Linked DNA regions of Paracoccus pantotrophus. The protein of the gene in region 1 interacts with the protein of each later gene in a pairwise test. Links are inferred from orthologs where the notes say so. Each region holds a gene or a part of one and is shown in the gene's direction. Other genes may lie near its edges. The genes, in order: ssb and ESD82_RS11765.

What was found.
Region 2: the proteins of ssb (region 1) and ESD82_RS11765 interact in binary tests that used the Escherichia coli proteins (3 or more experiments, as listed by UniProt). The link is inferred for Paracoccus pantotrophus from one-to-one orthologs.

The regions. Positions count from the first base shown.
Region 1 is NZ_CP044426.1:1,313,473-1,328,903, forward strand. Bases 8,083-10,778 are described here. They hold ssb (single-stranded DNA-binding protein), read left to right. Parts: upstream 8,083-9,025; coding sequence 9,026-9,532; downstream 9,533-10,778. Other genes in these bases: ESD82_RS17055 (lipid-binding SYLF domain-containing protein), read left to right, coding at 8,083-8,130; ESD82_RS17060 (lytic transglycosylase domain-containing protein), read right to left, coding at 8,172-8,819; ESD82_RS17070 (FadR/GntR family transcriptional regulator), read right to left, coding at 9,592-10,362; ESD82_RS17075 (M81 family metallopeptidase), read right to left, coding at 10,371-10,778. In the rest of the region: ATP-dependent Clp protease ATP-binding subunit ClpA, read left to right, coding at 1-1,830; mfd (transcription-repair coupling factor), read right to left, coding at 2,264-5,728; ESD82_RS17045 (hypothetical protein), read right to left, coding at 5,771-6,337; hemB (porphobilinogen synthase), read left to right, coding at 6,489-7,487; more of ESD82_RS17055, read left to right, coding at 7,558-8,082; more of ESD82_RS17075, read right to left, coding at 10,779-11,855; ESD82_RS17080 (Zn-dependent hydrolase), read right to left, coding at 11,852-13,111; ESD82_RS17085 (ABC transporter ATP-binding protein), read right to left, coding at 13,123-13,827; ESD82_RS17090 (ABC transporter ATP-binding protein), read right to left, coding at 13,824-14,591; ESD82_RS17095 (branched-chain amino acid ABC transporter permease), read right to left, coding at 14,593-15,431. UniProt on the Escherichia coli protein: Plays an important role in DNA replication, recombination and repair. Binds to ssDNA and to an array of partner proteins to recruit them to their sites of action during DNA metabolism. Acts as a sliding platform that migrates on DNA via reptation.
Region 2 is NZ_CP044426.1:263,520-279,236, forward strand. The notes cover bases 4,820-7,801. They hold ESD82_RS11765 (primosomal protein N'), read left to right. Parts: upstream 4,820-5,200; coding sequence 5,201-7,402; downstream 7,403-7,801. Other genes in these bases: fsa (fructose-6-phosphate aldolase), read right to left, coding at 4,820-4,911; katG (catalase/peroxidase HPI), read right to left, coding at 7,739-7,801. Outside these bases: ESD82_RS11735 (invasion associated locus B family protein), read right to left, coding at 1-379; ESD82_RS11740 (asparaginase), read left to right, coding at 531-1,517; ESD82_RS11745 (TSUP family transporter), read right to left, coding at 1,699-2,457; ESD82_RS11750 (tyrosine recombinase XerC), read right to left, coding at 2,613-3,551; ESD82_RS11755 (DUF484 family protein), read right to left, coding at 3,548-4,258; more of fsa, read right to left, coding at 4,258-4,819; more of katG, read right to left, coding at 7,802-9,913; ESD82_RS11775 (hypothetical protein), read right to left, coding at 10,168-10,434; ESD82_RS11780 (nitrite reductase), read right to left, coding at 10,391-11,845; heme d1 biosynthesis radical SAM protein NirJ, read right to left, coding at 11,820-13,043; ahbB (siroheme decarboxylase subunit beta), read right to left, coding at 13,057-13,539; ESD82_RS11795 (Lrp/AsnC family transcriptional regulator), read right to left, coding at 13,536-14,009; ahbB (siroheme decarboxylase subunit beta), read right to left, coding at 14,006-14,980; ESD82_RS11805 (cytochrome D1 domain-containing protein), read right to left, coding at 14,982-15,717.

The DNA.
Region 1 (15,431 bases):
CAGGCCCAGGTCGAAACCGCCCAGCCCAAGGACGAATCCGCGCTGGCGAAATATTGCGTCGACCTGAACAAGAAGGCCGCCAAGGGCGATGTCGATCCGCTGATCGGCCGCGCCGACGAGGTGGAACGCTGCATCCAGGTGCTGTGCCGGCGTCGCAAGAACAACCCGCTGCTGGTCGGCGATCCCGGCGTCGGCAAGACCGCCATCGCCGAGGGGCTGGCGCTCAAGATCACCCGCGGCGAGACGCCGGACGTGCTGGCCGGCTCGACCATCTTCTCGCTCGACATGGGCGCGCTTCTGGCCGGCACCCGCTATCGCGGCGATTTCGAGGAACGGCTGAAGGCGGTGGTCAAGGAACTGGAGGACCATCCCGACGCCATCCTCTTCATCGACGAGATCCATACGGTGATCGGCGCGGGCGCCACCTCGGGCGGCGCCATGGACGCCTCCAACCTGCTCAAGCCGGCCTTGGCCGGCGGCAAGCTGCGCTGCATGGGCTCGACCACCTACAAGGAGTTCCGCCAGCATTTCGAAAAGGACCGCGCGCTCTCGCGCCGCTTCCAGAAGATCGACGTGAACGAGCCGACCGTGCCCGACACGATCAAGATCCTGATGGGGCTGAAGCCCAGCTTCGAAAAGCATCACGACCTGCGCTATACCAATGACGCGATCAAGATGGCGGTCGAACTGTCGGCGCGCTACATCCACGACCGCAAGCTGCCCGACAAGGCCATCGACGTGATCGACGAGGCCGGCGCGGCGCAACACCTGGTCGCGGAAAGCAAGCGCCGCAAGACCATCGGCCCGAAGGAGATCGAGGCGGTGGTGGCCAAGATCGCCCGCATCCCGCCGAAAAGCGTCTCCAAGGACGATGCCGCGGTGCTCAAGGATCTGGACGCGACGCTGAAGCGGCTGGTCTTCGGCCAGGACGCGGCGATCGAGGCGCTGTCCTCGGCGATCAAGCTGGCGCGGGCCGGCCTGCGCGAGCCCGAAAAGCCGATCGGCAACTATCTCTTCGCCGGCCCCACCGGCGTCGGCAAGACCGAGGTGGCCAAGCAGCTCGCCTCGACGCTGGGGGTGGAACTGCTGCGCTTCGACATGTCGGAATACATGGAAAAGCACGCAGTCAGCCGGCTGATCGGCGCGCCTCCGGGCTATGTCGGCTTCGACCAGGGCGGGCTTCTGACCGATGGGGTGGACCAGCATCCGCATTGCGTGCTGCTGCTCGACGAGATCGAAAAGGCGCATCCGGATGTCTATAACATCCTGCTTCAGGTCATGGACCACGGCAAGCTCACCGACCATAACGGCCGCCAGGTGGATTTCCGCAACGTGATCCTGATCATGACCTCGAACGCGGGCGCGGCGGACCAGGCCAAGGCCGCCTTCGGCTTCGGCCGCGAGCGGCGCGAGGGTGAGGATACCGCCGCCATCGAGCGCACCTTCACGCCGGAATTCCGCAACCGGCTGGATGCGGTGATCAGCTTCGCGCCGCTCTCGCGCGAGATCATCGTGCAGGTGGTCGAGAAATTCGTCCTCCAGCTCGAGGCCCAGCTGATCGACCGCGGCGTCCATATCGAACTGAGCCCCGAGGCCGCCGACTGGCTGGCCGAACGCGGCTATGACGAGAAGATGGGCGCACGCCCCCTGGGCCGGGTGATCCAGGAAACGATCAAGAAGCCGCTGGCCGAGGAGCTGCTGTTCGGCCGGCTGACCAAGGGCGGCGTGGTCCGGGTGCGGATCGAGGACGACAAGCCCGTCTTCGACATCACCGGCCCCGAGACGCCCAGGATCAGCAACTCCAAGCCGCCGCTCTTGACGGCCGACTGATCCGGACCCGAAGGGCGGCGCCACCACGACGCCGCCCTTTTTCTTTCGGCCGGCCTAGCGGGGCGGGCTTGCATGCCCTTGCCAGCCAACGGCCGCCGGCAGGGCTTCGGTTATCGGCCTGGCTGCCTTCCGCACGCCTGCCAGCCGACCGCGCCGAGAGCCCCCCTTTCACTGGCCAAGAATACCCTTGCCGGGGCGTTCAGCCGGTTCGGAAACGAAGCCGCCACCTCCAGGTCAGCCCAGGCCCGATGTCCCGCAGGCAGGGGCGGTTCCGCAAAATCCCCCGCACGCTCGCCGCATCCCTTGTCTCCGGACGCCGCACATGGGTTCGCCCAGCGGGCCTGGCCTCGGCACGCCCTGCTTCTTTCTTGTCCAAATATCCTGGGGGCCCGGGGGCAAAGCCCCCGGCTTCGGCACTGCGGCCAGAGCCGCGCTATCCCTTGGCCCTGCCTTCCCTGATCTTCGCCGCCAGTTCCTTGGCGATGGCGAAACTGCCCTTGATGCGGTCGGCATCGGTCGGCCAGTCGCGCAGGACGATAATGCGGTTGTCGCTGACCTTGGCCTGGCCGCGCTGGTCGTGGATGAACTCGACCAGCCCGGCCGGGTTCGGGAACTTGTCGCCGTGGAACTGGATGGTCGCGCCCTTGGGGCCCGCATCCAGCTTGGAAATATTCGCCCGCTTGGCCATGGCCTTGATGCGGATGACCAGCAAAAGCGTGTTCACCTCGCGCGGCAAGGGCCCGAAACGGTCGATCAGCTCGGCGGCAAAGCCCTCCAGTTCCACCTTGGTCGTCAGCTCGGCCAGCCGCCGGTAAAGCCCCAGCCGCACGTCCAGGTCGGGCACATAGCTTTCCGGGATCGTCACCGGCACGCCCAGGTTCAGCTGCGGCGCCCATTCATCCTCGGGCGTGCCCTCGATCTCGCCGGATTTCAGCTTGGCGATGGTCTCCTCCAGCATCTGCTGGTAAAGTTCGAAGCCGACTTCCTTGATATGGCCGGACTGTTCCTCGCCCAGCAGGTTCCCGGCGCCGCGCAGGTCCAGATCCTGCGAGGCCAGGTTGAAGCCGGCGCCCAGGCTGTCGATGGCGCCCAGGAACTTCAGCCGCCGCATCGCCTGCGGGGTCAGCGGCACCCGCGGCTTGGTGGTCAGGTAGCAATAGGCGCGGGTCTTGGAGCGCCCGACCCGGCCGCGGATCTGGTATAGCTGCGCCAGGCCGAACATGTCGGCGCGCCAGACCACCATGGTGTTCGCGGTCGGGATATCCAGGCCCGATTCGACGATGCTGGTCGCCAGCAGCACATCAGCGCCGCGGTCGTAAAAGGCGTTCATCCGCTGGTCCAGGTCGCCCGCCGCCAACTGCCCATGAGCGACGATGGTGCTGACCTCGGGCACGTGCTCGCGCAGCCATGCCTCGATTTCGGGCAGGTCCGAGAGGCGCGGCACGACGAAGAAGCTCTGCCCGCCGCGATATTTCTCGCGCAGCAGCGCCTCGCGGATGGTCACGCTGTCGAACTCCGATACATAGGTGCGGATCGACAGCCGGTCCACCGGCGGCGTGCCGATGATCGACAGGTCCCGCACCCCGGTCAGCGACAGCTGCAAGGTGCGCGGGATCGGCGTCGCGGTCAGGGTCAGGACGTGGATGTCGCTGCGCAGCTCCTTCAGCCGCTCCTTGTGGGCGACGCCGAAATGCTGCTCCTCGTCCACGATCAACAGGCCCAGATTCTTGAAGCGCACCTGCTTGGCCAGCACCGCATGGGTGCCGACGACGATGTCCACCGTGCCCTCGGCCAGGCCCTTGCGGGTCTCGGCCGCGTCACGCGCGGAAACGAAGCGCGACAGCGGCCGGACATCGATCGCCGTGCCGCGGAAGCGTTCGGCGAAGGTGCGGAAATGCTGGCGCGCCAGCAGCGTCGTCGGCGCCACCACCGCCACCTGCCGGCCCTGGCTCGCGGCGATGAAGGCGGCGCGCATGGCGACCTCGGTCTTGCCGAAGCCCACGTCGCCCACCACCAGCCGGTCCATCGGGCGGCCGGCGGCCAGATCCTCGGCCACGTCGGCAATGGCGCTGGCCTGGTCCTCGGTCTCGGCATAGGGAAAGCGGGCGGCGAAGCTTTCGATCTCGTGATGCTCGGGCTCCAGCACCGGGGCGGGGCGCAGCATGCGCTCGGCTGCGACGCGCATCAGCTTGTCGGCGATCAGCTTGATGCGTTCCTTGAGCCGCGCTTTCCGGGCCTGCCAGGCGCCGCCGCCCAGCTTGTCCAGCAAACCCTCCTCATGCCCATAGCGGCTGAGCAGTTCGATGTTTTCCACCGGCAGGTAAAGCCGGTCGCCGCCGGCATATTCCAGCGCCACGCAATCATGCGGCACGCCAAGCGCCTTGACGGTTTCGAGGCCAGTATAGCGGCCGATGCCGTGCTCGACATGCACGACTAGGTCGCCGGGGGTCAGCGTGGTGGTGTCGCGCAGGAAATTCTCGGCCTTGCGGCGCTTCTTCGCCCCCCGGATCAGCCGGTCGCCCAGCACGTCCTGTTCCGAGATCACCGCCAGGGCCCCGGTGGCCGAGCCGTCCGAGGTGAAGCCCTCCTCCAGCGGCCAGACCGCCAGCCCCAGCGCGCCGGGCTGGTCGGGCAGGTCACGCAGATCGGCGATGGGCTTGGCGCCCTTGATGCCCTCGTCGGCGATCAGCCCGGCAAGCCGCTCGCGCGCGCCTTCCGAGAAACTGGCGATCACCACCCGGCGCGAAGCTTGAAGATTTCGAATATGATCCGCGAGTGCATTGAAAAGATTTCCCTTCTCGGCCTGCCGCTCGGGCGCAAAATTGCGACCGACCCGGCCGCCGGCATCCAGCACGCCCGGACCAGGAGGTTGCGGCAGCACCGACAGGCGCAGCAGCCGATGCGCGGCCAGCCAGCGCGCCCATTCGGCCTCGTCGGGGAACATCCCGGCGGGGGGCACGGGGCGATAGACGGTGTCACTGCCGCCCTTGCGGGCCAGCGCCTCGCGCCGGGCGTCGAACTGTTCGGTGATCGTGTGCCAGCGCGCATCGCGCACCTGGTCCAGGTGATCGTCCGCAACCACCGAGGCGCCGGGCAGGTAATCGAACAGGCTTTCCAGCCGCTCGTGGAACCAGGGCAGCCAATGCTCCATGCCCGCCATCTTGCGGCCGGCGCTGATGCCTTCGTAAAGCGGATCGTTGGCGGCGGCGCCATATTCCACGCGGTAGTTCTGGCGAAAGCGGGTGATGGCAGCCTCGTCCAGGATCACCTCGGACATGGGCGCAAGCTCGATACGGTCAAGCTTTTCGACGGAACGCTGTGTTTCTGCATCGAATCTGCGCGCGCCCTCCAGCACGTCGCCGAACATATCCAGCCGGATCGGCCCCGATTCACCGGGCGGGAAGATGTCGATGATGCCGCCGCGGATCGCGAAATCGCCGGGCTCGGTCACGGTCGGGGCCTGCGAGAATCCCATGCGGGCCAGGAAGGCGCGCAAGGCGGCCTCGTCCATGCGGTCGCCCACCGCGGCCGAGAAGCCGGCATCGCGCAGCACCTCGCGCGCGGGCACGCGCTGCATGGCGGCCGACAGCGTGGTCAGCACCACGAAGGGCCCTTTCAGCGCGCCATGCGCCAGCGCCGTCAGCACCGCCATGCGCGCCGCCATCACCCCGGCGGCGGGCGAGACGCGGTCATAGGGCGTGGTGTCCCAGGCCGGGAATTCCAGCACCGCGGCCGCAGGCGCAAAGAACGCCAGCGCCGCCCGCATCGCGGCCATGCGCCGGTCGTCGCGGGCGATATGGATGACGGGATTGCCGCGGGCCAGTTCGCGCGCGACCAGCGCGGCGTCCATGCCCTCGGGCGCGCCGGACAGGGTCAGGTGTTCGGGAAGCGGTGCCATGCGCCCCGAGGTAAAGCGGGCATCGGCGAAGTCAAGACCGGTTCAGAAGCCGAAGGGATGCAGGATCATCCAGAGCGCGCCGTAAAAGGCGGTCAGCGCCACCGCCAGGACCGACATGGCCAGGATCACCATCCGGTGCCGGCGCATCAGCCGCGCGGCCTCGGCCCCGGCCTCGTTGACCGGCTGGCCCACCTCGGCGCGGGCCAGGATCACGCGCAGGCGCCGCGCCAGCCGCAATTCCAACCCGAAAAGCAGGGCGAAGGGCAGAACCAGCAGCACCAGCGCCTGCGCCATCTCCAGCCCGTAGCCAAAGCCCAGGATGGCCAGCGTCGTCAGCAGGAACGAGCCCAGGCCCAAGAGGATCGCGCCCTCGCGCCGGTCGAGGCGCCAGCGCGGCAAGGTCAGCGACAGCCAGTCGAGCAGCGCCAGGGCGGCGGGGTCGTCCTCGGGGCCCGGCTCGGCGCTGATGGCCCCGGAAATCACGTCCGAGGGCACGCCCAGGATGCGGCGTCCCGCCAGGGTCCAGGCCAGAGTCAGGATCACCCAGAACCAGATCGAGCCGAAAGACCGGCTGTCCAGCAGGGCGAGGATTCCCTCGGGTCGGGGCACGTCTTCTCCTTGCAGCGGTTGCGCGGGGCAAACTAACCGGGTGCGGCGCAAAGGAAAACCTCGATTTTCGGCGCCGGGCGGCAAGGGGTTGCGCGGCGCGGGGCATGGGTGCAGGTTCGGGCCAGATCATTGCAAGCCACAGGCCCTGCCCATGTCCCCGACCCCGATCACCGCCCCCTTCCCCGCCGCCCGCCTGCGCCGGCTGCGCCGCACGCCGGCGCTGCGCGCCATGGTGACGGAAACGACCCTGACCCCCGCCAACCTGATCTGGCCGATCTTCGTGACCGAGATCGCCGGCGGCGAGGGCGAGATCCCCTCGATGCCCGGCGTCGAGCGGCTGACGCTGGACGGCGCCAAGCGCGCCGCGGAAACCGCGATGCGGCTGGGCATCCCGGCGATCTGCATCTTTCCCCATTCCGACCCGGACCTGAAGACCGAGAGCTGCGAGCGCGCCTGGGATCCCGACAACATCGGCAACCGCGCCATCCGCGCCATCAAGCAGGTGGCCCCCGAACTGGCGGTGATGACCGACATCGCGCTGGACCCCTATAACGCCAACGGCCATGACGGGCTGGTGCGCGACGGGGTGATCCTGAACGACGAGACGGTCGAGGCGCTTGGCCGCATGGCGCTGGTCCAGGCCGAGGCGGGGGCGGACATCCTGGGCCCCTCGGACATGATGGACGGGCGCATCGGCGCATTGCGCGGGCGGCTGGAGGAAAACGGCCACAAGGACGTGGCGATCCTGTCCTATGCGGCGAAATTCGCCAGCGGGTTCTATGGGCCGTTCCGCGACGCGGTGGGCGCCTCGGGGCGGCTGGTGGGCGACAAGAAGACCTATCAGGTGAACCCCGCCAATCGCGAAGAGGCGATGCGCTGCGTCGCCCGCGACCTCTCCGAGGGCGCCGACATGGTCATGGTCAAGCCCGGCATGCCCTATCTGGACATCTGCCGCATGGTCAAAGACCAGTTCGCGGCACCGACCTTCGCCTATCAGGTCAGCGGCGAATATGCGATGATCGAGGGCGCGATCCGCAACGGCTGGCTGGCGCGCGAGGTGGTGGTGGAAAGCCTGCTCGCCTTCCGCCGCGCCGGCTGCGACGGCATCCTGACCTATTACGCGCCGCAGGTGGCCGAAAGGCTGGCATGAGGGCGCGCGCCCGTCTATCATCGCCGCCTTGACAGGTGGGGCAACCGCCGAACAGGGAACGAGGGCTAGGATGATGTATTCCAACGGGATGAGCCGGCGATTTGTGCTGCTGGGCGGGGCGGCGCTGGGGCTCGCGGGCTGCTCGAACGCGATCGGACAGGATGCGCCCTCGCGGCTGGACGCGCGCGTCGATGCGACGCGGGACTTCCTGCTGCGCAGCTATCCCAATGTCGCGCCCATGGTGCAGAACGCCAAGGGCGTGCTTTACATGCCGCTGATGACCGAGGCGGGCTTCGGCGTCGGCGGCGCCTATGGCCAGGGCGCGCTGCGCATCAACGACGTGACGGTGGATTACTATTCGGCGGCGCAGGCCAGCGTCGGCTTCCAGATCGGCGCGCAGCAATATGCCCATGTGCTGATCTTCCAGACCGATGCCGCGCTGGCCGATTTCCGCCGCGCGCCGGGCTGGGTGGCCGAGGCCGGGGCCTATTACGCGCTGCCCGCCGGGGGCGTCTCGATGGGCACCGATACCATCACCGCGCAGCAGCCGGTGGTGGCGATGATCTTCGGCCAGTCGGGTCTGATGGCCGGCGCCTCGATCGCCGGGACGAAATACAGCCGCGTCATCCCCTCGACCTTCTGAGGAAAAACGCCAAGGCCGGACGCCCTGCCCGGCCCTGCCTTTCAGCTGCCGTGGATGATGCGGACGTAGTTGCGCGTCTCGCGATAGGGCGGCACGCCGCCGTATTTCGCCACCGCCGCCGGCCCGGCATTATAGGCCGCCAGCGCCAGCCGCCAGCTGCCGAAGGTATTGTACATCATGCGCAGGTAGCGCGCGCCGCCTTCCAGGTTCTGGATCGGGTCGTTCGGATCGACGCCCAGCTTGGCCGCCGTGCCCGGCATCAGCTGCGCCAGCCCCTGCGCGCCCTTGTGCGAGCGCGCCGACGGGTTCCAGCCCGATTCCTGCTGCACCAGGCGCAGGAACAGATCCTCGGGGATGCCGTGCTTGCGCGCGACGGCGCGGGCATGGGGCAGATACTGGCTGCGCCGGTTGCCGCGATAGGCGGGAATCGCGGTGGGGATGTCCAGTTCCACCACGCTCTTGGTCGAGGTGCCGCCGGGGCGCAGCCGGGCCGACTGCTGGTATTGCGCGGCCAGACGCGAATCCATCAGCCGGGTCTGGCGCTCGAACTGGGCCAGCCGCGACTTGCCGCTTTTCGCCTGCAGCCGCAGCCCGTCGGCCGCGGCGGGGGCGGCCAGCCCGGCCGAAAACGCCAGGACCATCACGGCCCGGCCCAACTGGCGCATCATCGCCCGATCGCGTGAAAGCATCATTCGTCCCTCATGCATGGCGTCTTCTTTTTTGGCTGCACTATAGCGCAAAGCCCGGCGCGTGCCGCAAGGGGATTTTACCGCGCGCCGGCGGCCGCGATCATCGGCGGATTTCCGCCTGTGCCCGCTGATGCCATTCCGCTTGCTCCCCCGCCCCCTCACGCGCTACACCCCGCGGGAACGAAGCCAACGAAAGGGACCGCAGCATGGCTGGCAGCGTGAACAAGGTGATCCTGGTCGGCAACCTGGGCCAAGACCCGGAGATCCGCAGCTTTCCCAGCGGCGGCAAGGTCGCCAACCTGCGCATCGCCACGTCCGAGACCTGGAAGGACCGCAATACCGGCGAGCGCAAGGAGCGCACCGAATGGCACACGGTCGCCATCTATTCCGAGCCCCTGGTCCGCGTGGCCGAGCAATATCTGAAAAAGGGCTCCAAGGTCTATGTCGAGGGCCAGCTGGAAACCCGCAAGTGGCAGGACCAGAGCGGCAACGACCGCTATTCGACCGAGGTGGCGCTGCGCCCCTTCCGCAGCGAGCTGCACATGCTCGACAGCCGCGGCGGCGGCGGTGGCGGCGGCCGCGATGACGGTTATGGCGGCGGCGGTTACGGTGGCGGCGGCTATGGCGGCGGCAGCTCGTCGGGCGGCAGTTCCTCGGGCGGCGGCGGGCAATCGCAGAACCGGCCCGATTTCGACGACGACATCCCGTTCTGATCGCGGGTGCCCAACCCGGTCCCACAAATCCCGGCCCCTCGCGGCCGGGATTTTCCGTTTCAGAACCGGCTCAGCAGGTCCGAGCGGAACGAGGCGTCCAGCCGGCGCATGTAGCTTTCGGCGCAGCACATGTGATCGTGCATGATGCGGGCCGCGGCATCGCCATCCTCGGCGCGAAAGGCGGCCAGCAGCTGCCGGTGGCTTTCGATATTCGCCTCGCCGAAGATCTCGTGCTCGCGCATGCTTTCGCTGCGATAGCTGACCAGGTCGCGCAGCATGCTGTTCAGGAAGCGGCACATGAAGACCAGGATCACGTTGTCCGAGGCCTCGCAGAGGATGTCGTGGAACTCGGTCTCGGCCCGGCGCACCAGGGCGCGGTCCTGGGCCGCGTTCGCCGCTTCGCAGATGCGGATGTTCTCTTCCAGCCGACGGAAATGCTCGGGCGTCAGCTTGCCGATGACGTTACGCGCCAGGCTGACTTCCAGCGACTGGCGCAGCTCGTAGACCTGGGCGAAGTCGATCCTCTGGAAATGCAGGTATTGCCGCAGCTGCTGGGTGACGATGTCGATCGAGGCGGGCTGGATCTCGGGCCCGCCGTTCGGACCCGAGAGCATGCGCACCAGCCCCTCGACCTCTAGCGCCTTCAGCGCCTCGCGGATGGTGCCTTTCGAGCAGCCGTAATGTTCCATCAGCGCGCGCTCATGCGGCAATCGGTCGCCGGGGCGCAAGCCGTCGCGGGCGATGCGGCGGCGGATGTCCTCGGCCACCTGGTCCGACAGCTTGATGCGGGTAAGCCTGCGTTCCTTGCCTGCCGGCGCGTCCTGATCCATGCGGTCCTTCAATCCTGCCAGGTTGTCCCCAGGTCCAGCGGATATATGGGCCGGGCGAGTTTTTTGAAAGCGAACAGATCGTAATCCGAGGCGGTTACGCCCGAGCTTGCGCATTCCACCACGGCTTGCGCAAGCGGCTCGAAGACCGGGCGACAATACATGCGCGATTTCAGGTGCAGGAAGCGCGCCTGCGCGGCGTCAAGCCCCAGGCAGGAAAAGCAACCCAGGTCCAGCGGCTCGTGCGGCTGCTCGCAGACGACGATGCGCGCGGCGCCGGTGTCGAAGGCGGCGGCGCGGCCCATCGACAGCTCCTGCCCGTGATAGATCGGCCCGGCGACGCGATAGCGCCCGTCCGACAGCGCCGTCACCCGACCCTTCAGCCGCAGCGGCGGGCGCGGCGCGGGCAGGCCCTCGGCCGGGGTCTTGTTGCCCAAGGTGATTTCCAGCTCGGCTCCCTCGCCTGCGGCGAAAAGCTGCACCACGGTTTCGGGATCGGCGACGGGACCGACCAGGATGCCCTGCTGCCCGGCGGCCAGCAATTCCTCCAGCACGTCCATCACGTCGCAGCTGCCGCCCGACATGCAATTGTCGCCATGATCCAGCAGCAGAACCGGCGCCGAACCGTCTGCCAGAGCCGCGGCGCGGGCGACGGATTGCGCCAGCGGCTCCTCGACATAGACATATTCGGCGCGCCGCCGCCATGCCTCGCGGCCAAGCTCCTGCGCGACCGCGCGCGCAAGCTCGGGCGTGTCGGCAACGGTGACGATGGAGAGGCCGGTCTCGGCCAGGTCGGCGATGGGAAAGCCGCCAAAGACCGTCGCCGCCTGCACGCCCGGCCGCGCCTCGGCCTGCCGCGCCAGCGCGATCAGGTCGGTCATGGCGCAATCGGTCGTGGTGTTCATGCACAGCGTCGCCGCCAGCATCGGCGGGTGGCACAGCGCCATGGCCGGGCGCGGGCCGCCGGATAGCAGCGGCTCGAACAGGCGCGCGACATGCTCGCCGGTCGCGACCATGTCCACATGCGGATAGGTCTTGAAGCCGACGATCACGTCGCAATGCTCCAGCATCGCTTGGGTGATGTTGCCATGCAGGTCCAGCGCCACGCCGATGGGCACGCCCGGCGCGGCGGCGCGGACGCGGCGCAGAAGCTCGCCTTCGCCATCGTCATGGCTGCGCGTCACCATGGCGCCGTGCAGGTCCAGCAGGATGCCGTCGCAGCCCCCTTCCACCGCCGCCAGGATCGCCTGCGCCATGGCCTCGAAGGCCTCGTCCTCGACGGGCCCCGAGGGCATGGCATGGGCGATCAGCGGCACTTCCACCTCGGCACCGATGCGGTGGGCGAAGGCGTGGAAGGCGCCGATGGCGGCGGGATAGTTCTCGGCCGCCGCCAGCGCCTCCCCGCCCCATTTCGGGGCAAAGGCGGCCAAGGGCGTCTTGACCGGCGAGAAGCTGTTGGTCTCGTGGTTCAGCCGGGCCAGGACAAGGCGGGTCATGCGGCGGCCTCCTTGCGGGCCTCGGCCATGCGGCGGTCATAGTCCAGAACCGCCTCCAGCAGCACCTGCGCGCCGGCGGCGCATTCCTCGGGCTCGGTCGATTCGGCGGGGTTGTGGCTCAGCCCGTCCCTGCAGGGCACGAAGATCATCGTCGTCGGCGCCAGTGCCGCCGCATGGGCCGCGTCATGGCCGGCGCCCGAGATGATGTCGCGCGTCGAATAGCCCGCCGCCTGCGCCCCCGCCCTGACCGAGGCGATGCATTCGGCGTCGAAGACCACCGGCGCGGTGCGCGAGATCTGCTCCAGCCGGCTTTCCAGCCCGACCGCTTGGGCGGCATCCCGCACCAGTTCCTCGACCTCGGCCTGCATCCGGTCCAGCACCGCGTCCGAAGGATGGCGCAGGTCGATGGTGGCGCGCACCTGGCCGGGGATCACGTTATGCGAATTGGGGCTGATCTCCAGGAAGCCGATGGTGCCTACCGCGTCCCTATGCGCCTTGGCGATGCGGTCGATCCCCTCGATCACCCGCGCCATGCCCAGCAGCGCGTTGCGGCGCATCCCCATCGGGGTCGAGCCGGTATGCGCCGCCGTACCGGTCAGCGTCAGTTCGAACCAGCGCATGCCCTGGATGCCCTGCACCACGCCGATCTCAACCTCCTCGGCCTCCAGGATCGGCCCCTGCTCGATATGCAACTCGAACATGGCGCCGAAGCGGACTGATCCCGCCTTGGTCTCGCCGCGATAGCCGATGCGGTCGAGGCTGGCGCCGAAGCTGTCGCCGCGGGCGTCCGTGCGCCCGTCGCCATAGTCGCGGCTGTAGACCCCGGCCCAGATCCCCGAGCCGAGCATCGCCGGCGAAAAGCGCGAGCCTTCCTCGTTGGTCCAGTTGACCAGCATCAGGGGCGCCTCGGTCTGGTAGCCGGCGGCGTCGAGCGTGCGCAGCACCTCGAGCCCGGCCAGCACCCCCAGCACGCCGTCGAACTTGCCGCCCGTGGGCTGGGTATCCAGATGGCTGCCCATGGCGATGGCAGGCAGGTCCGCGCGGGTGCCGGGACGGGTGGCGAACATGTTGCCGGCCTCGTCCACGGTCATGCTGAGACCCAGCGCGGCGCATTGGGCGCGCAGCCAGTCGCGCACGCGGCGGTCGTCCTCGGACAGCGTCAGCCGGGCAATGCCGCCGTCGGGCGTGGCCCCGATCCGCGCCGTCTCCATCAGGCTGTCCCACAGCCTTTCGGCGTCGATTGTCAGGTTGGACATGGTGTTTTCCTTCATGCCTTGACGCCCAGATAGCGGTCGATGGTGTCGGGGTCGCTGCGGAACTGCTCGGCGCTGGCGCAATGCACGATGCGGCCCAGTTCCAGGATGTAATGCCGGTCGGCCAGCTGGCTGCAGACGGCCAGGTTCTGCTCGACCAGCAGGATCGGCACGCCGGCCTCGCGGATCAGGCGGATCTGGGCGACGATCTCCTCGACGATGATCGGGGCGAGGCCCTCGACCGGCTCGTCCAGCATCAGCACCTTGGGACCGTTGAGCAGCGCCCGGGCGATCGAGAGCATCTGCTGCTCGCCCCCCGAAAGCTGGCCGCCGCCGTTCTTCCTGCGCTCTTCCAGCCGCGGGAAGATGCGATAGATGTCGGCCAAAGCCCAGGGCGAGCCGCGGCGCGCGGCGATGCGCAGGTTCTCCTCGACGGTCAGCAGCTGGAAGATGCCGCGATCCTCGGGCACCAGCGACAGCCCGGCCGCGGCGATGCGATGCGCCGGCTGGCCGGTCACGTCGCGGCCGGCCAATTCGACGCGCCCCTGACGCGGCGCGATCAGGCCCACGGCGGTTTTCAGCGTCGTGCTTTTGCCGGCGCCGTTGCGGCCCAGCAGGGTGACGATCTCGCCCGGCCCGACCTCCAGCGTGACGCCCTGCAGGATGTGGCTCTTGCCGTAATAGGCGTGCAGGTCGATCAGTTTCAGCGCGGCGGTCATGCGATGTCCCCCGTGATCATGTTGCCCAGATAGGCGCGCTGCACCTCGGGGTCGTCGCGGACCTGGGCGGGCGTGCCCTCGACCAGCTTGCGGCCCAGCCGCATCACCGTGACCACGTCCGAGATGTTCATGACGATGCCCATGTTATGCTCGATGAACAGCACGGTATGGTCGCGGCCGAGGTCGCGGATCAGCTGCTTCATCGCCTCGATATCGTCGATGCCCATGCCGGATGTCGGCTCGTCCAGCAGGATGACGCGCGGCCGCGCCGCCATGGCCATGCCCACCTCCAGCCGGCGCTGCTGGCCATGCGACAGCTCGCCCGCCAGCCGGTTCGACACGGGGGCAAGCGCCAGACGCTCGATCACCTCGTCGGCGATGGCCAGCGCCTCGGCATTGGCTTCCGCCCGCCGCCAGGGCGCCAGCGCCTGCCAGGGCGTGCGGCCCTGGGCGGCAAGGCGCAGGTTCTCGCGCAGGGCCAGGTTGGGAAACAGGCTGGTGACCTGGAACGAGCGCGCGATCCCCAGCCGCACCCGGTCGTCGTCCGAGGTGTCGGTGATGTCGCGCCCGTCCAGCTCGATCCGCCCCGAGGATGCCCGCACCCGCCCGGTCAGCGCGTGAAACAGCGTGGTCTTGCCCGCCCCGTTCGGCCCGATGATCGAATGGACCGAGTTGCGGCGGATCTGCAGGTCCACCTCGGCCAGCGCGTGGAAATTGCCGTATTTGACCCCCAGGCCGCGGGTCTGCAAGGCGATGTCGGTCATCTCAATGCTCCTCGGCCGGGGTTTCGGGCGCCCGCTCGCGGCGGAAGACCAGGTCGTAGCCGCGCTCGACCAGCCCCCAGAGCCCGCGTTGCAGGAACAGCGCCACCGTGACCAGCACCAGGCCCAGAAGCAGCAGCCAGCGCGGCCAGACGGTGGACAGCGCATCGGCCAAGAGCAGGTAGAACCCCGCCCCCAGCACCGAGCCGAACAGGCTGGAACTGCCGCCGATGATGGTCATGATCAGGATCAGCTCGCTGGTGTGGTATTCGATGTTCGACAGCGGCGCGACGCCGATCAGCATCGCATGCAGCGCGCCGCCAAAGGCCGTGACCGCGCCCGAGATGGCGAAAGCCTCGATCTTGAACAGCCGGGTCGGGAAGCCGATGGCGGCCGCCCGCCCCTCGTTCTCGCGGATCGCCAGCAGGGTGCGGCCGAAGGTCGATTGCGTGACCATGACCAGCACCGCGAAGACCGCCACGAAGCAGATGGCGACGAAGGTGTAATAGGACCAGGGCGCGTTCAGCACCGTGCCGCCGACCGAGGGGCGCGGCACGCCCAGCAGCCCGTTGTCGCCGCCGGTCACGCCGCTGAACGTATAGGCGACGAAATAGAACAGCTGCGAGAAGGCCAGCGTCAGCATGACGAAATAGACCCCCTGCCGGCGGATCGACAGCCAGCCGACCAGCGTGGCCGTGGCCGCGCCCAGCACCGCCGCGCCGGCCAGCACCAAGGGCACCGGGACCTGCCAGCGCGTCAGGCAGATGCCCGCGACATAGGTGCCGATGCCGAAGAAGATGCCCTGGCCGAAGGACAGAAGGCCGGTATAGCCCAGCAGCAGGT
Region 2 (15,717 bases), 1.1 Mb from region 1 along the record:
CCGGAGAGCCGGTCCAGGCGCTTTCGCCCTCGGTGAACAGCTTGAAGACATTGCCGCCGACATTCACCTCGACCGCCGAATCGGGGGCGAAGGGATAGCCGCCCGAGAACGAGACCTCGCCCGACTGGCCGGGCCGATAGGCGACGTAAAGCCGGATGTCGCCACGCGTCACTTCCTTGGGCTTGCCGTTCGTGTCCAGGTTCTGGGTGGATTTCGGGGCCGACACTGCCCAGCATTCCTTGGGGCTGGTCGCCGAGAAGACGGTCCAGTCGCCCTCGGTCCCGATCACATTCGTCGAGTCCTGGGCCAGGACCGGCGAAGACGCGGCGATCGCAATTGCGGCGGCTGCCGCTGCGGCGCGCGGCGCGAATTTCAACATGCTCTGGCCTCCTGCCATGGTCCGGTTTGTTCCGGCTTGTTGCCGATGACGGTGGTGTTTTCAACCATCTGGCGGCAAGATAATGCGAAAAGGAAGCCGTGAAAAACCCCCGTTCGCGGAAAATCGCGCGATTGTCAGAGGAAAAGCAACCATGACCGCAGCCAGACTCATCGAATTGTGGCGGGGCGGCATGCGCGAAAGCACCCATCTGGGCCATGTGGTGATATCGGACGCGAATGGCATCGTCGAAGCCTGGGGCAATCCGGGTGCGGTGATCTATCCGCGCTCGTCCTGCAAGATGATCCAGGCGCTGCCGCTGGTCGAAAGCGGGGCGGCCGATGCGGCGGGGCTGGGAAGCGAGCATCTGGCCCTGGCCTGCGCCAGCCATAGCGGCGGGCGCATTCATACCGAGCGGGTCGCGGCCTGGCTGTCCGGCCTGGGGCTCGACGACGGCGACCTGCGCTGCGGCGCGCATCTGCCAGGCGATCCGGCCGAGCGCAAGCGGCTGATCTGCTCGGACGAAAGCCCCTGCCAGGTCCACAACAACTGCTCGGGCAAGCATGCCGGTTTCCTGACGCTGAAACGGCACATGAATGCCGGCCCGGAATATGTCGAGATCGACCATCCCGTGCAGCGCGCCGTGCGCCGCGCCTTCGAGGAGGTGACGGGCGAGACCGCGACCGGCTGGGGCATCGACGGCTGCTCAGCACCGAATTTCGCCTGCACGGTCGAGGGGCTGGCCCATGCCATGGCCGGTTTCGCCCGGCCGGGCGCCGGCGCGCGGGGCTGGGCGCAGCGGCGCCTGGTCGAGGCGATGCTGGCCCATCCGGAGCTGGTCGCCGGCGAAGGCCGGGCCTGCACCGAGTTGATGCGGGCCATGCAGGGCCGCGCCGCGGTCAAGACCGGGGCCGAGGCGGTTTTCGTCGGCATCGTCCCCGAACGCGGGCTGGGCATCGCGCTGAAGATCGCGGATGGCGGCACCCGCGGCGCCGAGGCCGCGATTACCGCGCTGATGGTGCATCTGGGCCTGCTGGAGGAAGCCCATCCGGTGGTGCAGAAATACCTGACCGGGCCCATGCGCAACTGGCGCGGCCTGGCGACGGGCGAATTGCGCCGGGCCGAGGGGTTCCCGAGCTGATCCGGGCGCGCAGCCTTCCCGATCAGATCGGGGGCTTTGCCCCCGCGCGTTCCGCGCTCCCCCAGGATATTTGGACAAGAAAGAACCCCAGGCCCCGGCCGCTTCTTCCTTGGGCAAATATCCTGCGGGGGAAGCCCGTCGGGCTTGCCCGGCGGGCGTGGGGGCGCAAAGCCCCCAACCTTCAGAGAATCTGCCAGATCAGCCGCAGCGCCAGCGCGGTCGAGGTTGCGACCAGCAAGGGCTTGATGACCCGCGCACCGATCCGTATCGCCAGCCTCGCGCCGAGCAGGGCGCCGGCAATCTGCGCCAGCGCCATGACGGTGCCGACCAGCCAGAGCGGCTTGCCTACCGCCGCAAAGGCGACCAGCCCGCCCAGGTTCGAAGCGAAGTTCAGCAGTTTCGTATACGCCGTCGCCTTGAGGATGCCGTAGCCGGCCAGCATGACGAAGCCCAGCATGAAAAAGGATCCCGTGCCCGGCCCGACCAGCCCGTCATAGAAGGCGACGAGGGGCACGACCGAGGCGGTGAAGGCGGCCGGGGCGATGCGGCGCATGCGGTCGGTATCGTTCAGCCCCGGCTTCAACGCGAAGAAGGCGGCGATGCCGATCAGCAGCAGCGGCAGGCCGTAGCGCAGCGCCTGCGCCGGGATCCAGCTGACCAGCAGCGCGCCGCAAAGCCCGGCCGCGAAGGCGACCGCCGCCGCGCCGCTCTGCCCGCGCAGGTCCACGAGCCCGCTGCGGGCATAGGAGATCGCCGCCGTCCCTGCGCCGAAGACGCCCTGGACCTTGTTCGTGGCCAGCGCCTGTGCCGGCGGCAGGCCGGCCAGCATCAGGGCGGGGACGGTGATCAGCCCGCCCCCGCCGGCGATGGCATCGACGAAGCCGGCGGCGAATGCGGCGCCGGCCAGGAGCAGCACGAGATCGAGGGAGAGTTCGAACATGCCGCCCCTTTGGGATGCCGCGCGGGAAATGTAAAGCCGGCGCGGGCGGCGGGGTCGCATGGGTATTTGCGGAACGAAGAAGTTCTGGCGAAAGGCCGGGCGCGGCCTCTGCCGGTCGCCCGGCCGGTTGGGTATTTGGGAAAGGGCGAAACCGCTCAGGCGCGGGGATGGGCGGCGCGATAGACCGCCATCAGGTGGGCGTCGTCCACGCCGGTATAGACCTGGGTCGTGGACAGGCTGGCATGGCCCAGCAGCTCCTGGATCGTGCGCAGGTCGCCCCCCGCCGCCAGCAGATGCGTGGCGAAGGAGTGGCGCAGCGCATGCGGCGTTGCCGTCGGCGGCAGGCCCAGCACCTGGCGCGCCTGGCGCATCGCGGACGCGACCAGCGTGGGGCTGAGCCGGCCGCCGCGGGCGCCGCGAAACAGCGGCGCCTTGGCCTCCAGCGGATAAGGGCACAGGCGCAGGTAATCGGCGATGGCCTTGCGCGCGATGGGCAGGACCGGCACCTGGCGTTCCTTGCCGCCCTTGCCGCGGAGTGTCAGCACCTCGCGCAGCGGCCAGTCGGCGCCGTCGAGCCCCAGCGCCTCGGAGATGCGCAGCCCGCAGCCCCAGAGCAGCGTCAGCACCGCCGCGTCGCGGGCGGCGATCCAGGCCTCGGGATGGGCGCTGGCGGCGATGTCCAGCACCGCCTGCGCCTGGTCCGGCGCCAGCGGCCGCGGCAGCGAGCGGGTGAATTTCGGGCTGCGCGAGGCCAGCGCCCTGGAGGCGTCGAAGCCGTGGCGGTCCGACATCCAGCGGATGAAGCTGCGCGTCGCCGAAAGCCTGCGCGCCAGCGAGCGGGGCGAAAGCCCGCGGCCGCGCTCGGCGGCGGCAAAGGCCCGCATGTCGGATTGCGTCAGCCCGGCCAGCGTCGCCGGCAGGGCGGGCGTGCCGTGATAGCCGCCGAGGAAGGCCAGGAAGGCCAGAAGGTCGGCCTGATAGGCGCGGATGGTGTGGTCGGAACGGTCGCGGGTCGCGCGCTCGCTGTCGAGCCAGCGCGCGAGGTTCTCGGCCATGGCCGGGGCCAGCGCCAGGGGCTTGGCCCCGCCGGTCATGTCCTGAGCCAGGAGATCAGCACCAGCCGGAATGCCTGGCCGAAGAAGCGCAGAAGATCCGTGCCCTGGGCCGGGTTGAAGCGCCCCAGATCGGCCGAGCCCATCAGCAAGAGCGCCGGGAAGCGGCCGGGGCCGAGATCGATGGGCAGCAGCGCCTCGGAGCGGATCGGCGCGCGGGCCTCGCCATGGAAGGGCAAGGTCTCGCGCGCCACGCGGCGCAGCACGATGTCGTCGCCGCGCGGCATCCGCCGCCCGCCCGAGATCAGCCGGGCCACCGTGCCGGAGGGCGCGATCACCAGCGGGCCGCTGGCCTCGGGCGCCGGGATCTCGCCGCCCGATTCCATCACCAGCCGCAGGGTTTCCACCCGCAGGATCGGCGCCACGGCGATGTCGAGGTTTTCCAGGAACTCCTCGAAATCCGTCGGTTCCAGCAGCGACAGCACGGCGCGGTGGATGGTGTTCATCCCCGACTGGTTGTCATAGGCGGCCGAGATCACCGATTCATGCGCCGCCTCGAGCCGGTCGAGCCGCGATTCCAGCGCCTGCATGGCGCGGCCGCGGATGTCGATGACGTTCTCGCCCACCTCGGCCTCGCGCGCGCCGATTAGCGCGCGCATCAGGTCGCGATCCGCGAGGATCAGCTCGGGCTGTGCCAGCAGCCGGGCGCGGATCTCCTCGGTCAGTTCGGCCGCGGTCTGCTCGGTCATCAGACGATCTTCTGCCCGGTCTTGGCCCAGTCGGCGGTGAACTGCTCCAGCCCCTTGTCGGTCAGCACGTGATTCGCCATCGCCTTGATGACCGCGGGCGGGGCGGTGATGACGTCGGCGCCGATGCGGGCGGCGTCGGTGATGTGGTTCACCGAGCGGATCGAGGCGGCCAGGATCTGGGTCTGGAAGTCGTAATTGTCATAGATCTCGCGGATCTGGGCGATCAGTTCCATGCCGTCGAAGTTGATGTCGTCGAGCCGGCCGATGAAGGGGCTGATGAAGGTGGCGCCGGCCTTGGCGGCCAGGATCGCCTGCGCGGCCGAGAAGCACAGCGTCACGTTCACCTTGTGGCCCTGCGAGGACAGCGCCTTGCAGGCTTTCAGCCCGTCCCAGGTCAGCGGCACCTTGACGGTGATGTTCGGGGCGATCTTCACCAGGTGCTCGCCCTCGCGGATCATGTCCTCGGCCTTCAGGGCGACGACCTCGGCGCTGACCGGGCCCTCGACGATGTCGCAGATCTCCTTGGTGACTTCCAGGATGTCGCGGCCCGATTTCAGGATCAGCGACGGGTTGGTGGTGACGCCGTCCACCATGCCAAGGTCGTTCAATTCGCGGATCGCGGCGACGTCGGCGGTATCGACAAAGAATTTCATGGGAGGGAGCCCTTCTTGCGGTTTTGCCGTGGGTTTAGCGCATAACAGCCGGCGCGTGAAGTCCGGCCTGCGCGGCTTGCGGGCCCGGCTTGCGGGGCAGGGCGCCGACATGCCACTAGTGGCGGACCTTTTGGATCACGCTTATCCGCCGCTGCCGCAGGAGGAATGCACTTGGAAGCCCTTCAGCCCGATCTCGTCGCCCTGTTGCCGGCCCTGGCCGCCGGTCCGTTCCTGGTCGGAAACTGGCCGCTGCTGCTGCTGATCGGCTGGGCGGCGCTGCCGGCCTGAGATGTCCCCGCCGCTCTTCTATCCCCATGGCGCGCGCATCGCGGTGCTGACGCAGGAGGTGGTCGGCATCCTCGACTATCTCGCGCCCGAGGGCGGCGTGCGGCTGGGCCAGCTGGTCGTGGTGCCGCTGGGCCCGCGCCGGGTGATGGGCGCGGTCTGGGGGCCGGGGATCGGCGATTTCGACGCGGCCAAGCTGCGGCCGGTAGCGCGGCTGATCGACGCGCCGCCGCTGGCGCCGGGGATGATCGAATTCCTGGCCCGCATGGGCGAATACACGCTGACGCCGCTGCCCTCGCTTTTGCGCATGGCGACGCGGGCGCCGGACCTGGACCAGCCGCCCTCGGCCCGGCGCATCATCCATCGCGCCGGGCCGGAGCCCGCGCGCATGACCGATGCCCGCGCCGCCGTGCTGCGGGTGATCGAGGATCACGGCGGCGCCGGCTTCGCGCCGGGCGAGCTGGCGCAGTTGGCCGGGGTCAGCGCGTCGGTGGTGCAGGGGCTGGTCAAGGCCGGCGCGCTGGCCGAGGTGCTGGCGCCGCGCGACGTGCCCTATCCGAAGCTGGATCCCGGCCTGCCGGGCAAGCCGCTGGCCGAGGACCAGGCCGAGGCCGCCGAGACCCTGCGCGCGGCGCTGAAGACCCGCGGCTATGGCACCACGCTGCTGCGCGGCGTCACCGGCTCGGGCAAGACCGAGGTTTACCTCGAGGCGGTCGCGGAATGCCTGCGCCAGGGCCGGCAGGCGCTGGTGCTGCTGCCCGAGATCGCGCTTTCGGCCGAGTTCCTCGACCGGGTCGAGGCGCGCTTCGGCGCCCGGCCCGGGGAATGGCATTCGGGCATCACCCGCAGCGAGCGGCGGCGGCTGTGGACCATGGCGGCCATGCATCATGTCGGGCTGGTGGTGGGCGCGCGTTCGGCGCTGTTCCTGCCCTTTGCCGATCTGGGTCTGATCGTCGTCGATGAGGAACACGATTCCAGCTACAAGCAGGAGGATGCGGTCTATTACAGCGCCCGCGACATGGCGGTGCTGCGCGCCAGCATCGAGGCCGCGCAGGTGGTGCTGGCCTCGGCCACGCCTTCGGTCGAAAGCTGGGTGAACGCGGCCTCGGGGAAATATCGCCGCCTCGACCTGCGCGCCCGCTATGGCACGGCGGACCTGCCCGAGATGGGCACCATCGACCTGCGCCAGCAGGAGATGGAGAAGGGCCGCTGGATCAGCCCCCGGCTTGCCGCCGAGATCGCGCTGCGCAAGGAACGCGGCGAGCAGTCGCTGCTGTTTTTGAACCGGCGCGGCTATGCGCCGATCACCGCCTGCCGCGCCTGCGGCCAGCAGATCGGCTGCGACCATTGCGACGCCCGCATGGTCGAGCATCGCTTCCAGAACCGCCTGGTCTGCCACCAATGCGGCGCGACCAGGCCGATCCCGACTGCCTGTCCCGCCTGCGGCGTCGAGGGCAAGATGACCGCCATCGGGCCGGGGGTGGAACGGCTGGCCGAGGAAGTGGCCGAGCGTTTCCCCGAGGCGAAGGCGACGGTGCTGTCCTCGGACCTGTTCCATTCGGCCCGGGCGCTGAAGGAGGCGATCGCCGAGATCGGCGCCGGCGGCACCGATATCATCATCGGCACGCAGATCGTCGCCAAGGGCCACAACTTCCCACGCCTGACGCTGGTCGGCGTGATCGACGCCGACCTGGGCCTGCAGGGCGCCGACCTGCGCGCGGCCGAGCGCAGCTTCCAGCTGATGCGGCAGGTCGCCGGCCGGGCCGGGCGCGAGGGTGGCGATGCGCGGGGGCTGGCGCTTCTGCAGACCCATCAGCCCGAGCATCCGGTGATCCGCGCCATCCTGTCGGGCGAGGACGAGGCGTTCTGGGATGCCGAGGCGGCGGCGCGGCAGGCGGCGGGGATGCCGCCCTTCGGCCGGCTGGCCGGGATCATCCTGTCGCATCCCGACCAGCCGGTGGTCGAGGACTATGCCCGCGAACTGGCCCGCCGCGCCGAGCCGCTGCGCGCCATCGGCGCCGAGCTGTTCGGCCCGGCGCCGGCACCCATCGCCCGCATCCGCGCGCGCTACCGGGTGCGGATGCTGATCCGGGCGCCGCGGCAGGCGCCGGTGCAGGGCGCGATTTCGCAATGGTTGCAGGCGGCGCCCAAGCCGCCGACCAATCTGCGGCTGGCGGTGGACATCGACCCGCAGAGCTTTCTCTAGGCGCAAGCCGCGCTCCGCGCCCTGCGACGGTATGCATGGCCAGCGCAAGCGGCGGGCCGATGAAGCCGCCCGGCCCGCGTCTTCTTCGTTCTGCAAATACCCCCCGCAAGCTTTCCGGCAGCGCCGAGATCGCAGAGTCAGGCCCGACAGTGAAGGGCCGGCCGGCCAGCCCGCATGATCCCCGGCTCCGGGTGGACCGGGTCGGGCGGGCGTGGGGGCCGCACCGATCGCGGCATGAAAAATCCCCAGGAACCGATGGCTCCTGGGGCTGCAATCGTTACCACTACCAATCCCCCGGGCAAGCGTCGCCGGGCGCCGTCCAGGGGCAGGAACGGATTACGACCGCAGATCGAAGCGGTCGGCCTCCATCACCTTCGCCCAGGCGGCGACGAAATCCGCGACGAACTTGCCGCCATTGTCGTCCTGGGCATAGACCTCGGCATAGGAGCGCAGGATCGAGTTCGAGCCGAACACCAGATCCAGCCGGGTCGCCGTCCATTTCACCGCGCCGGTCTTGCGGTCGCGGATCTCGTAATGGTCGCCGGCCTTGGCCCAGGTATTGGCCATGTCGGTCAGGTTCACGAAGAAATCCGTGGTCAGCGCGCCCTCGCGGTCGGTGAAGACGCCGTGCTTGCTGCCGCCATGGTTGGTGCCCATCGCCCGCATGCCGCCGACCAGGACCACCATCTCGGGTGCGGTCAGGCCCATCAGCTGAGTGCGGTCCAGCATCAGTTCCTCGGGGGCGACGGCATAGTCCTTTTTCAGCCAGTTGCGATAGCCGTCATGGATCGGCTCCAGCACCGCGAAGCTGTCGGCATCGGTAATCGCGTCCGTGGCGTCGCCGCGGCCGGGCGAGAAGGGCACCTCGACGTCATAGCCCGCCGCCTTGGCCGCCAGTTCCACGCCGACATTGCCGGCCAGGACGATGGTGTCGGCGACGCTGGCGCCGAACTCGGCTGCCAGCGGCTCCAGCACCGAAAGCACCTTTTGCAGCCGGGCGGGTTCATTGCCTTCCCAGTCCTTTTGCGGGGCCAGGCGGATGCGCGCGCCATTGGCGCCGCCGCGCATGTCCGAGCCGCGGAAGGTGCGCGCCGAATCCCAGGCGGTCGCCACCATCTCGGCTACCGTCAGCCCGCTTTCGGCGATGCGCGCCTTGAGCCCGGCGATGTTCCAGTCGCGGTTGCCGGCCGGAACCGGATCCTGCCAGATCAGGTCTTCGGTCGGGGCTTCGGGGCCGATATAGCGCGCCTTCGGCCCCATGTCGCGATGGGTCAGCTTGAACCAGGCGCGGGCGAAGGCGTCGCTGAACGCCTCGAAATCGTTCATGAAGCGCAGCGAGATCTCGCGATAGATCGGGTCCACTTTCAGCGCCATGTCGGCATCGGTCATCATCGGCATGTGGCGGATCGAGGGATCCTCGACATCGACCGGCTTGTCCTCGTCGGCAATGCTGATCGGTTCCCATTGCGAGGCGCCCGCCGGGCTGTGGGTCAGCGTCCATTCATGCTTGAACAGCATCTGGAAGAAGCCGTTGTCCCATTGCGTCGGGTTGGTCGTCCAGGCGCCTTCCAGGCCCGAGACCATGGTGTTGCGCCCGATGCCACGGCCCTTGGTGTTCATCCAGCCCAGGCCCTGGAACTCCGGCTCGGCGGCCTCGGGATCGGGGCTGAGGTCGGCGACATTGCCGTTGCCGTGGCACTTTCCGATGGTGTGGCCGCCGGCGGTCAGCGCCACGGTTTCCTCATCGTTCATGCCCATGCGGGCGAAGGTCTCGCGCATCTGGTAGGCGGTGGCCTGCGGGTCCGACCGGCCGTTCACCCCCTCGGGGTTGACGTAGATCAGGCCCATCTGCACGGCGGCCAGCGGGTTGGCCAGCGTCTCGGCCTTGGTCACGTCGTCATAACGGCTGTCGCTGGGGGCCAGCCATTCCTTTTCCTCGCCCCAATAAGTGTCCTTTTCGGGGTGCCAGATATCTTCGCGGCCGAAGGCGAAGCCATAGGTCTTGAGGCCCGCGACCTCATAGGCGACGGTGCCGGCCAGCACGATCAGGTCGGCCCAGGAGACCTTGTTGCCGTATTTCTTCTTGATCGGCCACAGCAGGCGGCGGCCCTTGTCGGTGTTGACGTTGTCCGGCCAGCTGTTCAGCGGCGCAAATCGCTGGTTGCCGGTATTGGCGCCGCCACGGCCGTCGCTGGTCCGGTAGGAACCGGCCATGTGCCAGGCGGTGCGGGCGAACATGCCGACATAGCTGCCCCAGTCGGCCGGCCACCAGTCCTGGCTGTCGGTCATCAGCGCGCGCAGGTCGGCCTTCAGCGCCTCGACATCCAGCTTTTTCAGTTCTTCGCGATAGTTGAAGTCCTTGCCCAGCGGGTTGGTCTTGCTGTCGTGCTGGTGCAGGATGTCGAGGTTCAGCGCATTGGGCCACCAGGCCGTGACCGAGCTGCCCATCGCGGTGTTCCCGCCATGCATCACCGGGCATTTGCCGGTGGTCTTGATGTCGTTTCCGTCCATGATAGCTCTCCTTTTGCTGGGTCGCGTCACCGGGGCGACGCAGGTACCGGGTGCGGAATATGGCTGTCATGCAACCGCAGCATGCGTCTCCTGCGAATCTGCATATCCTCTTGAGACAGGTTCTAGCAGCTTTCGGAATTATTGTAATTTATAAGTTTTAATTTACATGATAATTTCTGATTATGACATGGAGCGACCTGTCCGTGGCCCTTGCGCCGGTGGCGTGGACGGGCCTTCGTGGTCGGCGAAAGGGGTCAGCCGCGCGGCCGGGCGCGGTCCATCAGGCTGCGGATCCAGCGGCCCGAGGCCCAGGCCGCCGGGACGCCCAGCACCACCGCCGCGCCGGCGGCCTGCATGGGCGGCAGCACCGGCAGGCCGGTCCAACTGGCCAGCAGCGACAGCATGAACAGGTTGATCCAGACCGCCGCTGCCGCGAAGGGATAGAACAGCAGCGCCAGTTTCCAGGCCGGCCAGCCGTCAGTGGCTGGTTCCGTCCTCGAAGGTGATCTTGTTCCAGACATTGTATTTCCCCGAAGGCTTGCGCATCGGCAGCCGTTTCACCTCGTCCAGCGTCCTGGCATCATAGACCACGACCGCGCCCTCGTCCTCCCACAGCGAGACCAGCACGTGACTGCCGTCGCGGGTGAACTCGCTATGGGCGAAGGTCTGGCCCGGAAAGGGCGCCAGCGTCTTGACGATCTCCAGCGTGTTCTTGTCGATCACATGCATCTCGTCCTTGTGCGGGCCGAAGAACACGTCGGCCCAGACATAGGGGCTGGCGGCATGGCCACGCAGGAAGAAGCCGGGACCATCGGTCTTGATCTGCTTGACCAGGCTCCAGTCCTGCATGTCGATGACCGAAAGCACGCCCTCGCCCAGATGCGGGGTGGCCATGACGCGGCGGCCGTCCCGTTCCCAGGTGATGCCCGAGCCCAGATGCGGCATGCCGGGCAGGGGCAGTTCCGCCACCTTGTGCCCGTCGTCCAGGTCGATCACCACGCCCTTGTCGCCGTCGCGGTTGGCCCCGATCAGCTGGCGATAGTCGGGCGAGAAGAAGAAATCGTCCAGCGGCTCGTCGATGGGGATGCGGCGGACGGACAGGTCGGCGGTCGCGACCTCCCAGATCTCGGGCGCGTCCTTCAGCGCCAGCACGAAGCTTTCGCGCTGCGGCGCCTGATAGACGGCACTGACCCGGCTGGGGGTGCCGTCCACCTCGGTCTCGATCAGCCGCAGCGGGTTCAGGTCGGCATCCAGGATGGTCAGGCTTTCCGGCAGGTAGTTCGCCACCGCGATGCGCTGGCCGTCCGGGCTGATAGCGATGTTGCGGCTGTTCAGCGCGGCGCGAATGCGGCCGACCTCGGCCAGCGTCCAGATGTCGTATTTCTGCACCCAGCCGTCGCGCGACATGATGTAGACGAAGCGCCCGTCGGGGCTGAATTTCGGCCCGCCATGCACGGCGAAGGGGGTGGCGAAGCGGTCCAGCACCTCGAACGTGTCGCCGTCCAGCACGCTGACGTGATGGTCGCCGGTCTCGACCACCAGGGTGATGTTCAGCGGATCGGCGGCAAAGACCGGCTTTTCCGCGGGCTGGTAGTCGGCATTCATCTCGCGGCTGGCGGCGATCTGGTCGGTGCCCCAGTCGGGGCGGTCTTCCAGCGGCGTGGTGACGTAACCCACCAGCGCGGCGATGTCCTCGGGCGACAGCCGGTCGGCGAAACCCTCCATCTGGGTCGAGACCCGGCCCTGGGCGATCACCGCGTCGATGCCGCGCAGCCGGCCCAGGGTTTCGGGGATCAGCGCCGGGCCGGTGCCGCCCAGCCGGTCCTCGCCATGGCACGACGCGCAATGCTCGGCATAGTCGGCGGCCGGGTCGGCATGGACCGCCAGCGGCAGGGCGAGCAGCAGGCTAAAGAAAGCGATGGGCCGGATCATGGCTTTTTCCCCGGAAAGGCGTGACGGCAAGGCGGTCCAGGTCGGCGCCCTCGGCGCCGATCTCGGAGCCCGAGAGATAGCAGGCCGGATCCTCGGCCCAGGGGTCGCCGGTCAGTTGCAGCGCCCGGATGCGGGTATTGCCGCCGCAGACCGCCTGATAGGCGCAGGCACCGCAGCGCCCCTTCAGCGGCCGCGGCCGGGTGCGCAGCGTGGCCAGGATCGGGTCGTCCCCGGTCCAGATCGCCGAGAACGGCCGTTCCTTGACCGAGCCCAAGGTATAGTCCGACCAATAGGTGTCGGGATGGACGCGGCCCTGCGGGTCGATATTGCCGACGCCGAGCCCCGAGGAATTGCCGCCCCAGGCCTGCAGATGCGCGCGCAGATGCGCGACGGCGGCGGGCGCAAAGCGCGTCTCGGCCCAACGCAGGAAATAGACCGCATCGGCATCGTTGTTGCCGGTGACGACCTCCAGCGGCTCGCCCCGCTCGACCGCCTGCCAGGCGCGGGCGATCAGCAGGTCCATGGCGCGGCGGGTGCGGGCATGTTCGGTATCCTCGCCCCGGTGCTTGTCGCCGCGCCCGGCATAGACCAGATGCGACAGGTAGAACTTGTCCACGCCCTCGTCGCGGCACAGGTCCAGCATGGCGGGCAGGTGATGGGCATTGCCCTCGGTGATGGTGAAGCGCAGGCCCACCTTGACGCCCTGCGCCTTGCAGGCCCGCACCCCGGCCAGCGCCTGGTCGAAGGCCCCCTCGACGCCGCGGAACCAGTCGTTCACCGCCCCGATCCCGTCGAGCGAGATGCCGACATAGTCGAAGCCCAGCCCGGCCAGCCGCTCCACGTTGCCGGCGTCGATCTTGGTGCCGTTGGTGGACAGCGACAGGTGGCGGAAGTCCAGCCGCCGTGCCTCCTCGGCCAGTTCCCAGAAGTCGAAGCGCGACATCGGCTCGCCCCCCGACAGGATCAGCGCCGGGATGCGGAAATCCGACAGGTCGCGCAGCACCGCCATGGCCTGGTCATGCGAAAGCTCGCCCGGAAAGGGCCGGTCGGCCGAGACGGTATAGCAATGGCGGCATTTCAGGTTGCAGCTGCGGGTCAGGTTCCAGATCACCACCGGGCGGACCGCATCCGGCCGGCTGCGGCGGCGCGGCGGCGAGGGGTCCAGAAGCTGGTGCATATATTGGGTCAGGCGGAACATGGCTTTGCCTTTCTTAGCCGTCCTTCAGGCGCAGGCCGGTCTTTTTCAGGATCCGGGTGGAATAGAGGATGTCGTCGGCCCGGCAGGCGGCGCCCAGCAGCGCGCGGACCTGGGCGCGCTTTTGCTCGACCTCGGCGCGGCTCTGGCCGTGCAGCATGGCGAACAGGTTGTAGCGCCAGACCGGCGCGCGCGGGCGCAGGTAGCAATGCGTCACGAAATCCAGCGCGCCGATCCTTTCGCCCAGGGCCTCGGCCTGCGCGTCGTCCACGTCCCAGACGCTCATGCCGTTGGCGATCATTCCCAGCGCATAGTGGTTGGGCGCGATGGCGATGCGGCGGATCACGCCCTGCGCATGCAGGATCGACAGCCGGGTGATGACCTGCGTCTCGGTCAAGCCCAGCTCGGCGGCGATCCGGGCATAGGGCGCCTCGTCCAGCGGCAGGCCGGCCTGCGTGGCGGCGATCAGCCGGCGGTCGGTATCGTCCAGGACCGTCATGCCGCCACCCGAAAGCCGATGAAGAACTCCCGCAGCTTGGGAAAGCGCCAGACGGTCAGCCCGGTTTCGGCCTCGATGCGCCCGGCGGTCTCGGCGATGCCTTCGGGCGTGGCGGTGGCCAGCACGAACCACATGTTCAGCGCATGATCGCGGGCATAGTTATGCGCCACCTCGGGATGGGCGTTGACCAGCGCGGCGATGCGGTCGAAATCCGCCTGCGGCGCGGAAAGCGCGCAAAGGCAGAAGGCCCCGCCCATCGCCGCGGCGTCGTAGAACGGGCCGAAGCGGGTGATGGCGCCGATCGCGCGCAGGCGTTCCAGCCGCTCGATCAGCTGGGCGCCGGTCAGGCCAAGCGCCGCGCCGGCATCGTCGAAGGGGCGGGGGGTCAGGGGAAACCCCTCTTGCAGGCGGTTCAGGATGGCGCGGTCGGTATCGTCCAGCGCCTCGGGCGGCAGGGTCTGGCGGCTCATGCGGCAACCTCGGCGATGACGGCGCCCCGCTGGCGAAAGCAGCGGGTCGAGAACAGGATACGATGCGGCACGCCTTGCAGTTCGGGCAGGGCGCGGGCCTGGACCAGCACCTCCATCGCCTCGGCGCGCGAGCGGGCGTGGATCATGCAGAACAGCGGCCAGTTCCACAGCCCCGGCACCGTGCGGCGCTGATAGCACAGCGTCACGCCGGGCACTGCGGCCAGCGCCGTTCCGGCCGCCTCGACCGCCGGTTCGGGCAGGCGCCAGACCACCATGGCGTTTTCGCACCAGCCAAGCGCACGATGCCGCACGATCACGCCCACGCGGGTCAGGATGCGCGCCGCCGCAAGCGCCCGGATGCGCGAGATCACCTCGGCCTCGCTGCGGCCGAGCGCCTGCCCCAGCGCCACGAAGGGGCGCGGCACCAACGCCAGCCCGGTGGTCAAGGCCTGCATCAGCGCCTTGTCGCGCGGGCGCAGGACGTCCAGGTCGGTGGGCCGGTCCAGCGCCATGGCGCGGCGCGGGCCGATCAGCGGAAAGCCCAGGTCGATGTTGAAGGCCCGCACCAGCGGCAGCGACAGGGGCACCAGCCCCGTTGCCGTCTCGATCCGGACCAGGCTTTCCTCCAGCGCCTCGGCATCGGGAGCGGTGGCGACGAACCACAGGTTCCAGTCGCTGCCCTCGCGCAGATAGGAATGGTTGACGCCGGGCTCGGCCCCGACCAGCGCCGCGACCTTGTCGATGCGCCGCACCGGCACGCGCAGCGCGGCCAGCGTCGAGGCGCCGGCGGTGTTCGGCCGGCAGGTGGCGCCGATGCGGGCGATCAGCCCCTCGTCGCGCAGGCGGGCCAGGCGGGCGATCACCTCGGCCTCGCTGGTGTTGAGGCGGTTGGCGATGGCGGCGAAAGGCCGGGTTTCCAGCGGCAGGTCGCGCTGGAAACCGTCAAGCAGGCGCAGGTCCAGATCATCCATGTCATAACCCCGTGCGATGCGCGCGATCGGTGAAGAAGATGCCCGAGGGCGCGCGGGCCTCGATCTCGCCCAGCACCTCGCGGGTGCGGGTGTCGCGGATCTCGACCCGGTCCTCGTCGCGGACCGACAGCCAGACCTCGCGCCCGCGCGGGGCGAATTCCATGTGCAAGACGCCCTTGCCGGGGGTCAGCGTGTCCAGAACCTCGTGGGTCAGCACATCGACCACTTGCAGCTTGTCGTTGTCGGGCGGGGCGAAGTTCACCCAGACCTCGCGCTTGTCGGGGCGGGCCAGGGCAAAGACCGGCTGGCCGGCCAGGTCGGTGCGGGCGATCTCGGTCAGGTCCGCGGCATCGACCCAAAGCAGTTGGTGCAGCCCCACGGCGGGCAGGGCGAAAAGCCCCTCGGCCAGCGTCCAGCCTTGCAGATGCGGCATCTTGTAGACCGGCAGGTCCGGCAGGTCCTTGCCGTAATCGGGCAGGAAGCGCGTGACTTTGGGCGGATCCTGCCACAGATCGACCTGCACCAGCCCCTTTTCGCCGAACAGCCCGACGATATAGTGCCGCCCGTCGCCGGTCAGCAGCGCGTCATAGGGATTGGCGCCGATGCCCTCCAGCTTGGTGACTGCCGGCTGCGCGGCATCGGTGGAATGGTCGAGGATCCAGACCTCACCCGTGTCCCAGGTCGCGACGACGAAGCGCGAGCCCGGCGCATCGGCGATGCCCACGGTCTTGGAGCCC